DNA from 3 places in the Planococcus sp. BI3 genome. Region 2 is predicted to be linked to each of the others. Evidence: riboswitches for the same ligand, from Rfam matches in the RefSeq annotation. Region 2 holds a riboswitch; each other region holds the start of a gene.

Region 1 (4,149 bases), 1.9 Mb from region 2:
GTAGTTAGCGTCGATTTCACCAGACTCTAAATCTTCATTCGGCAGGATGTAATCCTGATAAGTTTCGATTTCAAGTGTAATGCCCTGTTCTTCAAGCAATGGCTTTGCCTGCTCTAAAATTTCAGCGTGCGGCACATTGGAAGCCCCTACGCGCAAAGTCTGAGACTCTTCTTCACTAGCCCCGCCATTGCCGCATCCTGCAAGTACCAAAGCCGTTAATGCTGTTCCTGCTACAAATTTCTTCATGTTCAATCTCTCCCTTATGATGTGTTTTATATAGTACGGAAAATCCGCTATTACCGTTTGTCTGCTTTTGTGGTGACTATATCCCCGATATATTGAATGATAAAGACGATGATCAAGATCAAGATCGTCGCCATCAATGTAACGTCTTCACGGCTGCGTTGAAAGCCGTCCAGGAAAGCCAATGTCCCAAGGCCGCCAGCGCCTATGATGCCGGCCATGGCCGTATAGCCGACGAGTGCAATGGCTGTCACCGTGATACCGGAAATCAACGCCGGTTTCGATTCAGGCAACAGCACCTTCCAGATGATAGTGCCGGTCGTCGCGCCCATCGACCGAGCTGCTTCAAGGACGCCTTTGTCGATTTCCTTCAATGCAATGAGAACCATCCGTGCGTAAAATGGAGCCGAGCCGATGATCAATGCCGGCAATGCCGCGTTAGGACCCCGGATCGAGCCCATCAGGAATAGAGTAAACGGGATCAAAAGAATGATCAGGATAATAAAAGGAATCGAACGGAAAATATTGACGAATGCTCCTGTCAGCCAATTGACCACTTTGTTGGCCCATAATTGTTTCGGTGCCGTCAAAAACAACAGGATGCCGAGGGCTAATCCGATAACGAACGTAAATACTGTTGATAATGCCGTCATATAGAGTGTTTCAAGTGTGGCTTCCCACATATTGTCCCAGTCTACATTCGGGAATAAAGAATCAATCATTGTGCATCACCTCCGCTTGAACATCTTCTAAACGAAGAAATGCCAGTGCTTCTTCGATTTCTCCAGGAGAACCTTTCAACTGGAGAATCAATGTTCCATAGGCCCCCCGTTGGGTATGTGATATATTCCCTTGGACAATATTGACCTCCACAGCATGGCTGCGGATCAATTTCGTCAGGATTGGCTGTTCGGTTTGCTCACCAACAAAAATCAACTTCACCAATTCGCCTGTCGGATATAACTCCCGAAGATTTTTGATGGTTTCCTGCGAATCACCACTGGCGGTCACCTGTGCGACAAAACGTTTAGTGATCTCCTCTTTTGGCGATTGGAAAACCTCCAGGACATCACCCAGTTCAACGACCCGCCCGCCTTCCATGACGGCCACACGGTGGCAAATCTTTCGAATGACGTGCATTTCATGCGTGATCAAGACAATCGTCAATCCCAATCGCTTGTTGATATCCACCAGCAGATCCAAAATGGCGTCTGTAGTTTCCGGATCAAGAGCTGATGTCGCTTCATCGCATAACAGCACTTCCGGATCGTTTGCCAGCGCCCGGGCGATGCCGACACGTTGTTTCTGCCCTCCTGAAAGCTCGGATGGATAAGCATGTTCACGGCCGGTCAAGCCGACCAGTTCAATCAGTTCCTGAACCCGTTTACCGCGCTGTTGTTTCGACACGCCGGCAATTTCAAGCGGAAATTCGATATTTTCTGTGACTGTACGGGACCACAGCAGGTTGAAATGCTGGAATATCATGCTGACCTTTTGACGGGCCTTCCGCAATTCTGCGCCTTTAATGGACGTAATCACCTTGCCATTAATTTCTACCGTACCTGAAGTCGGCTTTTCCAACCCATTCAACAAACGGATCAATGTGCTTTTACCGGCTCCACTATATCCGATGATGCCGAATATTTCTCCATCGGCAATGGATAAATCAACCTGGTCAACAGCTGTAAGAACTGCTTTCCCTGTATCGAATATTTTTGTCACTTTCTTTAACTCAATCATTCTCTGAACACCCCTGAATCCTAAAAATAAAAAGCCCTTCCGCGCATAACTGAGCAGAAGGGCAAACGTATATTATACGGAAACCAATCTCTCATCTTCCAAAGCTTTCGCTTCGTGTGATTTGGCACCATTTCATTTTCATGACGGTTGCCGGGCTTCATAGGGCACTTCCCTCCACCACTCTTAATAAGAGTTTCGATATGAAATTAATTGAAAGCATAAGAAAGTTTGAACTTATAGGTCAATTCCAAGGCTTACTCCAATTAAATGGTGCTTGTTCTTTTCTTATCAGAAATTTAATTTACCACGACCGGCTATATTCGTCAACAGATTTCAACTTGCCATATAAATAAGGCACCGATTTGAAGGCATAAATTTTTTCTTTTAGTTTGCCATCCTCCGTAATCAACAGACACGGCACACTCTCCACTTCATACAGGCCGGCGATTTCCTGGACGTAATTCAAGTTTGCTTTGCCGATTTGAAGATCCGGCAACAGCTCTGTAACGACAGACAACATTTTGGATGCCACCTGACAGGTCCCACACATAGGCGTGTACAAATAAAAGGCCGTGATGTGTTTGGTATTCTTTTCTTTGGTCCATTCTTTATGAGTCCATTCCTTCATCTTCTTCATCCCTCTATCAATAGCTTATTGACCTGGACATTCGCAGCGATCAGCACATCCATCAGAATGCGGAGCGGTGTTTTTGCGACTTCCTTATAGCTCCGGTTGACATAGAAATGCCGGGCTTCGGGGAACTCGCGTTTGACCAGCTTCCGCAATTTTTCTCCTGAAGGGTCTGCATCCACTAATATGATGATGTCCTGGCCTTCGTATGGCAGCAATAATTCTTCAAGTCGCGATGCACTTACTGTACCATTTGTGCAAAGAATCGTCACGGGTTCTGCAATGAGCGGTGCAATCCTCGACTTGTCGCTGATCCCTTCCACCACAATCACCTTTCCCATAAACACTCACCCCATCGAAAATAGTATAAGAAAAGATGTCATCTATTACAAGCCGGACAAATGCCCTTTCTAGTTTTGTATTCCACAAGATGGTCCTGCAAAAACACGTTTCTGCAAGTCAATGGCTGCGCTTCTTTCAAGCTGAAACGTGCACCTATAAAAAAAAAGCGCCAACATGCAGGCGCTTTCCGAAGTTTACTCGTTGATCATTTCTTTGTATTGGTCTGCCGTCATCAATGCACTGACTTCTTCTTCAGAAGGAGCTTCGATAACCACCATCCAAGCCTGCTCGTAAGGTGACTCGTTGACGAATTCCGGGCTGTCTTCAAGCTCAGAATTGACTTCAACTACTTTTCCGCTGATTGGCGCATACAATTCCGAAACCGTCTTAACGGATTCAACGCTGCCAAAAGGTTGATCTTTTTTCAGTTCGTCTCCAACCTGTGGAAGTTCGACGAAAACGATATCCCCCAATTCAGCCTGTGCGAAATGAGTAATTCCGATACGCGCATTGCCCTCTTCGATCTTGACCCATTCATGTTCTTTTGAATAACGAAGTTCTGCTGGTGTGCTCATCTTGACCCCTCCAAATTATGTAGTCTATTCAAATTCAGTTTGACATAAACAGCTGCGAAATACAAGATGACGCCGATTTCTTACAGCCAGCTGTTTTGATAATCCGCTTCTTTAAAACCGAGCGTCACCGTTTTGCCGTCCCACGCCAGAGGCCGTTTGATCAGCATGCCATCTGAAGCCAAAAGCTCCAATTGCTGTTCTTCCGTCATGTTCGACAGCTTCTCTTTTAATCCAAGTGAACGGTAAACAAGACCGCTCGTATTGAAGAACTTCTTCAATTCCAAACCACTCGCCCCATAGATTTCAGCTAATTGTTCTTTTGTCGGCGGGTTTTCTGCAATATGTATTTCATTATATTCCACGTTATTTTTGTCGAGCCAGCTTTTTGCTTTCCGGCATGTTGTACATTTCGGGTATCCATAATAAGTAATCACGTTTCTGCCTCCTTTTTTTCTAAGCTTACCAAAAAGAAAGCTTCTGGTCGACGAATAAAAAAACAGGCAAACCCGGTAGACCTGGGCTTGCCTGTTTTCCATTATCCATTAAACGATGTATTTTTCGACATCGATCAGCTTGACAGCCGCTTCGCGTTTTTTCGCAATCACGTTGTAAGGTGTT
Region 2 (4,149 bases):
CCAAATCAATTCCTTCTTTTTCGGCTTTTTCGGCGATATAATCCCAGATGGTTGTATCAGAACCGCTGATGCCAAGTGTCACTTTCGTATTTCCTTCTGAACTGCTGTCGTCTCCGCAGGCTGCCAAAAACAACGCTGATAATGCCAGTAATGCTGTTGCTGTAAGTTTTTTCATAAGTAATTCCTCCAGTTTTTTCTCTGTTGTTGTTATTTTTTAGTTGCGCCGTACTGTTCGCGACAATGCATTGCCCAGTGATTGAATGCCTTGGACCAGTACGACCAAAATCGCTACGGTAATGAACATGACGAGCGTATCAAAGCGCTGATAACCATAAGTGATGGCCAAGTCGCCAAGCCCGCCGCCTCCGATGGCACCTGCCATGGCAGATGCACCGATCAGGCCGACGATTGCGATGGTCAAGGCAAGCACGAGCGAGCTCAAGGCCTCCGGAATCAGGAAGCGGAAAATGATCTGCATCGGCGAAGCGCCCATCGCTTGAGCTGCTTCGATGACACCTTTATCGACTTCCAGTAAGGAGTTTTCAATTAATCGTGCAATATAAGGTCCGGCGTAAAAGACCAATGGAACGATAGCGGCTGCGGTTCCGATGGATGTACCGACAATCAGGCGGGTCAACGGAATGATGGCAACCATCAAAATGATGAACGGAACCGAACGGAAAATATTGATGACGATATTCAACACTTTGGAGACCGGTTCATTTTCCAGCAGATGCCCTTTGCGTGTCACCACAAGCAGGATGCCGAGAGGCAAGCCTATCAATAAAGAAAATCCGAACGCAGCTCCGGTCATGTAGATGGTTTCCCATAAAGCTTCTAAAATCTGTTCGTAGTTAACTGACATAATTATTGACCTCCTCTATGTGGATTTCACTTTCTCGGATGGAGGACAAGGCCAGTGCAATTTCACTTGGCTCGCCGGAAAATTCCACGATCAGGTTGCCGTACGGGACGCCTTGCAGCTCGGTGATGTTGCCGAACAGCACATTCAAATCAACTTTGAAATCACGTGATACACGGGACATGAACGGTTTGCCGACGGAGCTGCCGGTAAACTGGAGGCGGTAGATGGCATTATCGCTTTCGGCAGCCTGAATTTGTGCCAGCAGCGAATCTGGTAGTTCGTCATTCATGACGGAGCGGACAAACCGTTTGGTGGTTGGTTGCTGTGGGTTCGAGAAAATATCGAAAACGCTGCCTTGCTCGATGACTTTCCCCGCTTCAAGAACGGCCACCTTGTCGCAGATTTCCCGGATGACGCCCATTTCATGAGTGATGAGCAAAATCGTGATGTTGTATTCCTTATTGATTTTGCGAAGCAGGTCCAAAATCGATTTAGTCGTTTGCGGATCAAGTGCCGAAGTCGCTTCATCACACAACAGAACAGATGGATTAGTCGCGAGCGCCCGGGCAATGCCGATCCGTTGTTTCTGTCCGCCTGACAGTTGATCTGGATATTTTTGCGCCTGGTCTGCCAGGCCGACAAAGTCCAGCAAGTCGGTTACCTGTTTTTCAATATCTGCTTTTGGTGTCTTCGCGAGCAAGAGCGGCATCGCCACATTATGGTAAACGGTTTTTGAATTCAGCAAGTTGAAATGCTGGAAAATCATGCCGATATCTTTTCGGATGGTGCGGATCTCTTTGCTGGATAAAGTAGAAATGTCTTTTCCCTGAATCAACACGCGTCCTGCAGAAGGCCGTTCGAGCAGATTCACGGTGCGGATCAGTGAACTTTTTCCGGCTCCGCTAAAGCCAATGACCCCGTAGATTTCGCCGGTTTCGACGGTCAGGTCAATGCCGTTCAAGGCATAGATTTCCTGTTTTCCTGATTGATAAGTTTTGGCGACGCCTTCGAATTGAATCATGGTGATTGAACCTCCTCATGCTGTAATGGATCTTATCAAATCGATGGTGTCTCACATTCTCCCTGAGATAATGGACAAAAAAGAGCCCCCTTTTTTCTTATCCATAAGAAAAAAGAAGGCTCCTGTTGAAACCATCTAATTCTCATCTTCCAAATGCACAAACGGCATTTGCAGGAGTTGGCACAGTTTTTGCGGTTAAACAAATCTGCTGCCGAAACGTCTCAGGGCCTGTCCCTCGGTTTCTCTTGATAAGAAAGTGATGTATGCTATTCGATTCGTGGTTCTTACTTTATGGTGAAATAACAAAAAAGTCAAGAGGAATTATGATATTTATTTCACAATCTTTTAAATGAAAGCAATAATTAGTTTAAATCCTCTATTAGACAGGATTTGAAGGCTTCTTCTTGAAGATGGAGGATACTTTGCTCTCGCTTCCATTCTTTATTCGAATAATGTTTTCGCTATGCTTCCATACCGCCATCGCGAATAAGGCCAGGGCTGTCAGCAATGGCCACGGCCCAACAGCAGGTCCGAAAGCAATGATGAAATAAACCGCGTAAAGGACCAGTACGCCAATGACCAAATAATCGGTGGCCAGTGAAACGCCGATGAGCAAGAGCAGTCCAACCAGTCCAAGCTTCCAATCGAGGGCCAGCATGACGCCGATTACCGAAGCGGTCCCTTTGCCGCCGCTGAAATTCATATAGAACGGGAAGTTATGGCCAAAAATTACGCCGGCACCTGCGATGAACAACAAAGTCCAGAACATTTCGGGAGAAAGGCTGCTGGAATCCAGCAGAAGCCGCAAGCCTGCAACAGCTGCAAATCCTTTGGAAATATCGATGAAAGCGACAAGCACCCCATATTTCCAGCCCAATACGATGGCGGCATTGGAAGCGCCGGAATTTTTTACACCTTCCTTTTTGACGTTGACCCCTGATAAAACCTGAGCTGCGAGAGATCCATGAAAGCAGCCGATTACATAGCAGATAATAAATAATAGCAAAATCCAGATAAACATACCGACTCCTCCTCTACATTAAAAGATAACGTTTGAAGCAGCACAAGGTTTCAAAATTTTTTGACTAATCCACTTGACAAAAAGCGACAAAGTTTTTATACTTCTCAACAAGATGAAAAACTAAATCAAATACTCTTATCAAGAGTGGCGGAGGGATAGGCCCTGTGATGCCCGGCAACCAACAGACGATTTTGTCTGGAAAGGTGCTAATTCCTACAGAACCGAACGAAAGGTTCTGACAGATGAGAGGAGGAAACTCCGTAATTTACGGCCCTCTTCTTAAGCGAAGGGGGCTTTTTGCTGTCCTCTTCGACAATATCTATCAATAAAACTCAGGGGGAATGGAAAATGACAAACTTAAAACCGGAAACTTTATTATTGCATGGCGGACAACAGCCCGATCCAACAACTGGATCAAGAGGGGTGCCTGTTTATAAAACAACTTCCTATGTTTTTAAAGATACACAGCATGCACAAGATCTCTTTGGCCTCAAGGATACTGGCAATATCTACTCGCGCATCATGAATCCGACTGTCGATGTATTTGAACAACGGGTAGCATTATTGGAAGGCGGCACTGCTGCAGTTGCTTTATCTTCCGGAATGGCGGCCATTGCATTTTCAATTATGAACATTGCTGAAGCCGGAGACGAAATAGTGGCAGACAGCAGCCTTTACGGGGGCACGTACAATTTGTTTGCGAATACTTTGCCGCGTTATGGCATCACGACAAAATTCGTCGATGCTACCGATCCGGAAAATTTCAAATCGGCAATCACAGATAAAACGAAGGTCTTTTTCGGGGAAATTATCGGCAATCCAAGCCTGAATGTCTTTGATGTAGAAAAAGTGGCAGCAATTGCCCATGAAAATGGAATTCCATTATTGATCGACAACACCTTCGCTTCTCCATACGGCAGCAACCCGATAGAATTTGGTGCGGATGTGGTCATTCATTCTGCTACGAAGTGGATTGGCGGCCATGGCACGACGATCGGCGGCGTAGCAGTGGATGCCGGGAAATTCAATTGGGACAATCCACGTTTTCCGAATTATACACAGCCTGATGAGAGCTATCATGGTCTGCGTTATGGCATTGATGTACCGGATGCGGCGTTTGCGACAAAACTGCGTGTGCAGCTGCTGCGGGATTTTGGCCCTTCATTGAGTCCGGATAGTGCTCATGCTTTGCTGCAGGGTCTGGAGACTTTGCATCTCCGCATTCCGAAACACAGCAGCAAC
Region 3 (4,149 bases), 1.3 Mb from region 2:
AAAAAGCTATTGGGTGATCCAAAGAAAAGCCTAAAGGAAATTGCCTTTGAAATTGGCTATCATGAGCCGAATTATTTCAGCAAGGTCTTTAAGAAGATGAACGATGTATCTCCAAAGGAATACCGCAGAACGCTGTTGACGGAAAGGAAAGATCAGCGTGAAGAATAAAAGAATTCAACTATTGCTGGTCTTATTCATCAGCCTGTTTTTTGGAGCCTGTGCACCTGACGAATCGGTGGGCAAAGCAGTGCCTGAAAAAAAACAGTATACAGAAAGCAAGGAGCCCATCAAAATCGGATTTTCCATGGATACGCTGAAGGAAGAACGCTGGTTGAAAGACCAAGCGCTATTTAAGAAAGCCGTAGAGGATTTGGGCGCAGAAGTGGAGATTGTGGCCGCCAATGGGAATGATGCACTGCAGCTCACCCAGGCTGAAACGTTGATCCAGCAAGGCATCGACCTATTGGTCATTGTTCCGCATAATGCGGAAGCCACAGCTGCTATTGTCCATAAAGCGCATCGTGCCGGCATTAAGGTAATTGCCTACGACCGCCTGGTGAAAAATGCGGATATCGATCTCTATGTATCATTTGATAACGAGCGGGTGGGGGAAATGCAGGCGGAGGCAATTTTAGAGTTGGTGCCCAAAGGGAATTACGTCTATATCGGAGGGGCAACGACGGACAATAATGTTCATCTGATAAAAAAAGGCGTATTCAATGTACTTCAGCCGGCCATTGACCGTGGAGACATTAAAGTCGTTTATGACCAATGGACAGAAGATTGGTCACCCGAGAAGGCTTTTCTCAATATGACGGAGGCACTGGCAGCCAATGGCAATCAAATTGATGCGGTCATCGCTGCCAATGATGCGACTGCCGGAGGCGTTATTCAAGCTTTAGAAGCACAAGGATTAGCGGGTAAAATCCCAGTAGCGGGACAGGATGCAGAACTTGCTGCTGCACAACGTGTTGTCAATGGCACCCAGACGATGACGGTCTATAAGCCCATTCAGACTTTGACGGAGCAAGCTGCTGCCTTGGCAGTCAGAATGGCGGAGGGGGAAGATGTCACGACTGTTAAATATGTTAACAATGGCAAGATCGATGTGCCTTCCATCCTGTTGGAGCCGATTCCCGTGACGGTCGAGAACATGAGAGACACCGTCATTGCTGATGGTTTTCATACGGGTATGGAGATTTATGGAGCCGGGAATGACTAAGGGTTCAGCCAGCATCCAGGAAGTCCACAGCTTTAGTTTTTGGTTCTAATCCGGCTGGTTATCGCTGTCCTTGTCGGCAAACAGCCGCAATTCACGGAGTGTCTCTTGTTGGACCTCCCCCTGCAAAAATGATTCAGTCAAAAAGCCGTGCAAGCATTCTTCTTTCGCGCTTTTGGAAAGCGCGCTTTGCTTCAAGAGCTGCCTGGCTTCAAAAAGAAATTCCAGATATTGTTCGTAGCGTTCATCAAATTGGGTCTGCAGATCCTGCTTGATTTTTTTAGCAAGCATGGGACTGGCACCGTTCGTTGCAATCGCGATGCTCAATTTGCCTCTTTTCAAATGGGCGGGGAAATGGATGTTTCCAGACTCTGCCGCAGTGGAGGCATTCACCAAACAATGCGGAGGTGCAGCTTTTTTGGCAGCCTCGTTAACAGCTGGATCGTCGGTAGCGATGACCATCATGAAAGCCTCTTCGACCTCTTTCAGGTCGAATTTTTTTTGCTTCCATCTAATTCTTCCTTCTTCAGCCCAACCGGCTATTTCTGGCAGCACTGCCGGACTGATTACCGTCAGCAAAGCTCCGCTGTCCAATAAAGCGTCCAGCTTTCGCTTAGCGATGCGTCCGCCGCCCACTACAATCACTTTTTTCTCTGCCAATTCAATCATGATGGGAACCACCGTCATCTTCTCCGCCTCCTCAACTCTCTTCATACTATCAAAAATATTCCTATCTGCGTTGAATAGCAACCATTCAGCAAACAATCCAAATAATTTTACTTGCCCTAGCCTCTGGCAGGACAGCTTTCCTGGAAAGAAACCTAAAAAAAATCTAAAACATAGTTTGACACTCGGAATAGTCTATTATATACTTTGTGAAATCAAATATTTCAAACAATTCAGCTCAAAAATTGAATACGCGTTCTTATCAAGAGAGACGGAGGGATTGGCCCTTTGATGTCTCAGCAACCCTCCTTTAAGGAAACGGTGCTAACTCCAATAGGCTTTCCTTAGCCTAGAAGATAAGAAGATTGTTTGTTTTTCCGGACCTTCTTCTTAGCGAAGAGGGTCCTTTTCTTTTTGTCTGAACGCCTTGGAAATTTGGTTTAAGAACCCTTTCGAAATGGACAGCAGAATTCAAAACTAACCTTGGAGGTAATGACATGACGAGTAAAGCACACGGTGGAGATTTGGTAAACAGACAGGTGACCGGCACGGAAAGAGAAACGGCATTAAAGAATGCAGAAACGCTTTCTTCTTTATTCATATCAGATTGGGCGATTTCGGATTTGGAATTGATCGGCATCGGCGGTTTCAGCCCGCTGACCGGTTTCCTTGGACAACAAGATTACGAAAGTGTCGTCCATACATCGCGCCTCAGCAACGGCACGGTGTGGAGTGTGCCGATTACACTGTCAGTCACCAAAGAAGAAGCAGCCAGCTACCAGGTCGGCGACGAAATTGCGCTGAAAGGCGAAGACGATGTCATTTACGGAACGCTCCAACTGACGGAAAAATACGCTTACGACAAAGGGTTGGAAGCGGAAAAAATTTATGGGACCACAGAAGAAGCGCATGCAGGCGTGAAAAAACTATACGAACGCGGTGATATTTACCTGGCAGGTCCGATCACGTTATTGAATCGTCCGGACCATAGCGAATTTGAGGAGTTCCATCTGGACCCGTTAGAAACGCGCCAGCTATTCAAAGATCTTGGGTGGAAGACGATTGTCGGTTTCCAGACGCGCAACCCGGTGCACCGCGCGCATGAATACATTCAGAAAGCAGCATTGGAAGTAGTCGATGGCTTATTGTTGAACCCACTGGTGGGCGAAACAAAATCCGATGACATTTCAGCAGCTGTGCGGATGGAAAGCTACCAGGTCATTTTGAAGCATTATTATCCTGCAGACCGTGCGCGCCTAGCCATCTATCCTGCGGCAATGCGTTACGCGGGACCGAAAGAAGCGGTGCTCCATGCCATCGTCCGCAAAAATTACGGCTGCACGCATTTCATCGTCGGCCGCGACCACGCAGGCGTCGGCGATTATTATGGCACCTACGAAGCACAGGAATTCATCAGCCAGTTTGAAGATGAACTGGGCATCCAGATTTTCAAGTTCGAGCATTCGTTCTACTGCAATACATGCGAAAACATGGCAACAGCGAAAACCTGCCCGCATACGGCAGAAAATCATGTCCATTTGAGCGGCACGAAAGTGCGTGAATTGCTTCGCAACGGGGAGAAGCCCCCGAAACAATTTTCCCGTCCGGAAGTGGCCGATGTGCTCATCAAAGGCTTGCGGGAGACCGTAATAAGTAACTAAGTTGAAGGATGGTTGCCCATGTCAGTCGAAATGATTTTTGTGCTAATTGTCATCGTTGGAATGGTCAGTGCCTTGCTGTTTGAAGTTGCCCGTCCGGATATGATTGTCTTCTCGGCATTGGTGGTTTTGCTGCTGTCAGGGATTTTAACGACAGAAGAAGCATTGCGCGGCTTTTCCAATCCGGGAATGCTGACCATTGCTTTATTGTTCATCGTTGTCGGGACCGTACAAAAACATGGCCTGATCGACCAGATGATGATTGGCTGGCTGAACAAGGGCAAAAGCTTGAAGGGTTCATTGTTCCGTATTTTTCTTCCGCTTCCGCTGTTTTCGGCTTTCTTGAACAATACGCCTATCGTTGTGACATTGACGCCGCTATTGAAGAAATGGTGTGAAGAACGGAACATTGCACCATCCAAGGTGTTGATTCCTTTATCGTATGTAACGATTTTAGGAGGCACCATCACGTTGATGGGAACTTCCACCAATCTGGTGGTCCACGGCATGCTGATCGATTATGGGCTTCCTGGATTTTCCTTGTTCCAGTTGGCGATAGTCGGAATTCCCATCACGATTGTCGGCTTGATTTATCTCTTTACTGTA

What was found. A riboswitch is a leader RNA that binds a small molecule or an ion and turns the genes downstream of it on or off. The one in region 2 is predicted to bind S-adenosylmethionine.
Region 1: linked by a shared signal. The riboswitch ahead of AC1MEO_RS06960 (methionine ABC transporter ATP-binding protein) and the one ahead of AC1MEO_RS16680 (methionine ABC transporter ATP-binding protein) in region 2 are both predicted to bind S-adenosylmethionine.
Region 3: linked by a shared signal. The riboswitch ahead of sat (sulfate adenylyltransferase) and the one ahead of AC1MEO_RS16680 (methionine ABC transporter ATP-binding protein) in region 2 are both predicted to bind S-adenosylmethionine.

The regions. Positions count from the first base shown of each region.
Region 1 is NZ_CM155266.1:1,365,233-1,369,381, forward strand. Features, by position in the region: gene AC1MEO_RS06950 (MetQ/NlpA family ABC transporter substrate-binding protein) at 1-246, opposite strand, end outside; gene AC1MEO_RS06955 (methionine ABC transporter permease) at 297-965, opposite strand; gene AC1MEO_RS06960 (methionine ABC transporter ATP-binding protein) at 958-1,983, opposite strand; SAM riboswitch class I at 2,072-2,176, opposite strand; gene AC1MEO_RS06965 (thioredoxin family protein) at 2,285-2,611, opposite strand; gene AC1MEO_RS06970 (toprim domain-containing protein) at 2,617-2,955, opposite strand; gene gcvH (glycine cleavage system protein GcvH) at 3,151-3,531, opposite strand; gene AC1MEO_RS06980 (arsenate reductase family protein) at 3,612-3,965, opposite strand; gene AC1MEO_RS06985 (acyl-CoA dehydrogenase family protein) at 4,074-4,149, opposite strand, start outside.
Region 2 is NZ_CM155266.1:3,326,918-3,331,066, forward strand. Features, by position in the region: gene AC1MEO_RS16670 (MetQ/NlpA family ABC transporter substrate-binding protein) at 1-175, opposite strand, end outside; gene AC1MEO_RS16675 (methionine ABC transporter permease) at 215-865, opposite strand; gene AC1MEO_RS16680 (methionine ABC transporter ATP-binding protein) at 855-1,886, opposite strand; SAM riboswitch class I at 2,026-2,141, opposite strand; gene AC1MEO_RS16685 (glycerol-3-phosphate acyltransferase) at 2,266-2,907, opposite strand; SAM riboswitch class I at 3,040-3,156, shown strand; gene AC1MEO_RS16690 (O-acetylhomoserine aminocarboxypropyltransferase/cysteine synthase family protein) at 3,256-4,149, shown strand, end outside.
Region 3 is NZ_CM155266.1:2,049,199-2,053,347, reverse strand. Features, by position in the region: gene AC1MEO_RS10195 (response regulator) at 1-168, shown strand, start outside; gene xylF (D-xylose ABC transporter substrate-binding protein) at 158-1,222, shown strand; gene AC1MEO_RS10185 (NAD(P)-binding protein) at 1,268-1,906, opposite strand; SAM riboswitch class I at 2,142-2,248, shown strand; gene sat (sulfate adenylyltransferase) at 2,383-3,546, shown strand; gene AC1MEO_RS10175 (SLC13 family permease) at 3,565-4,149, shown strand, end outside.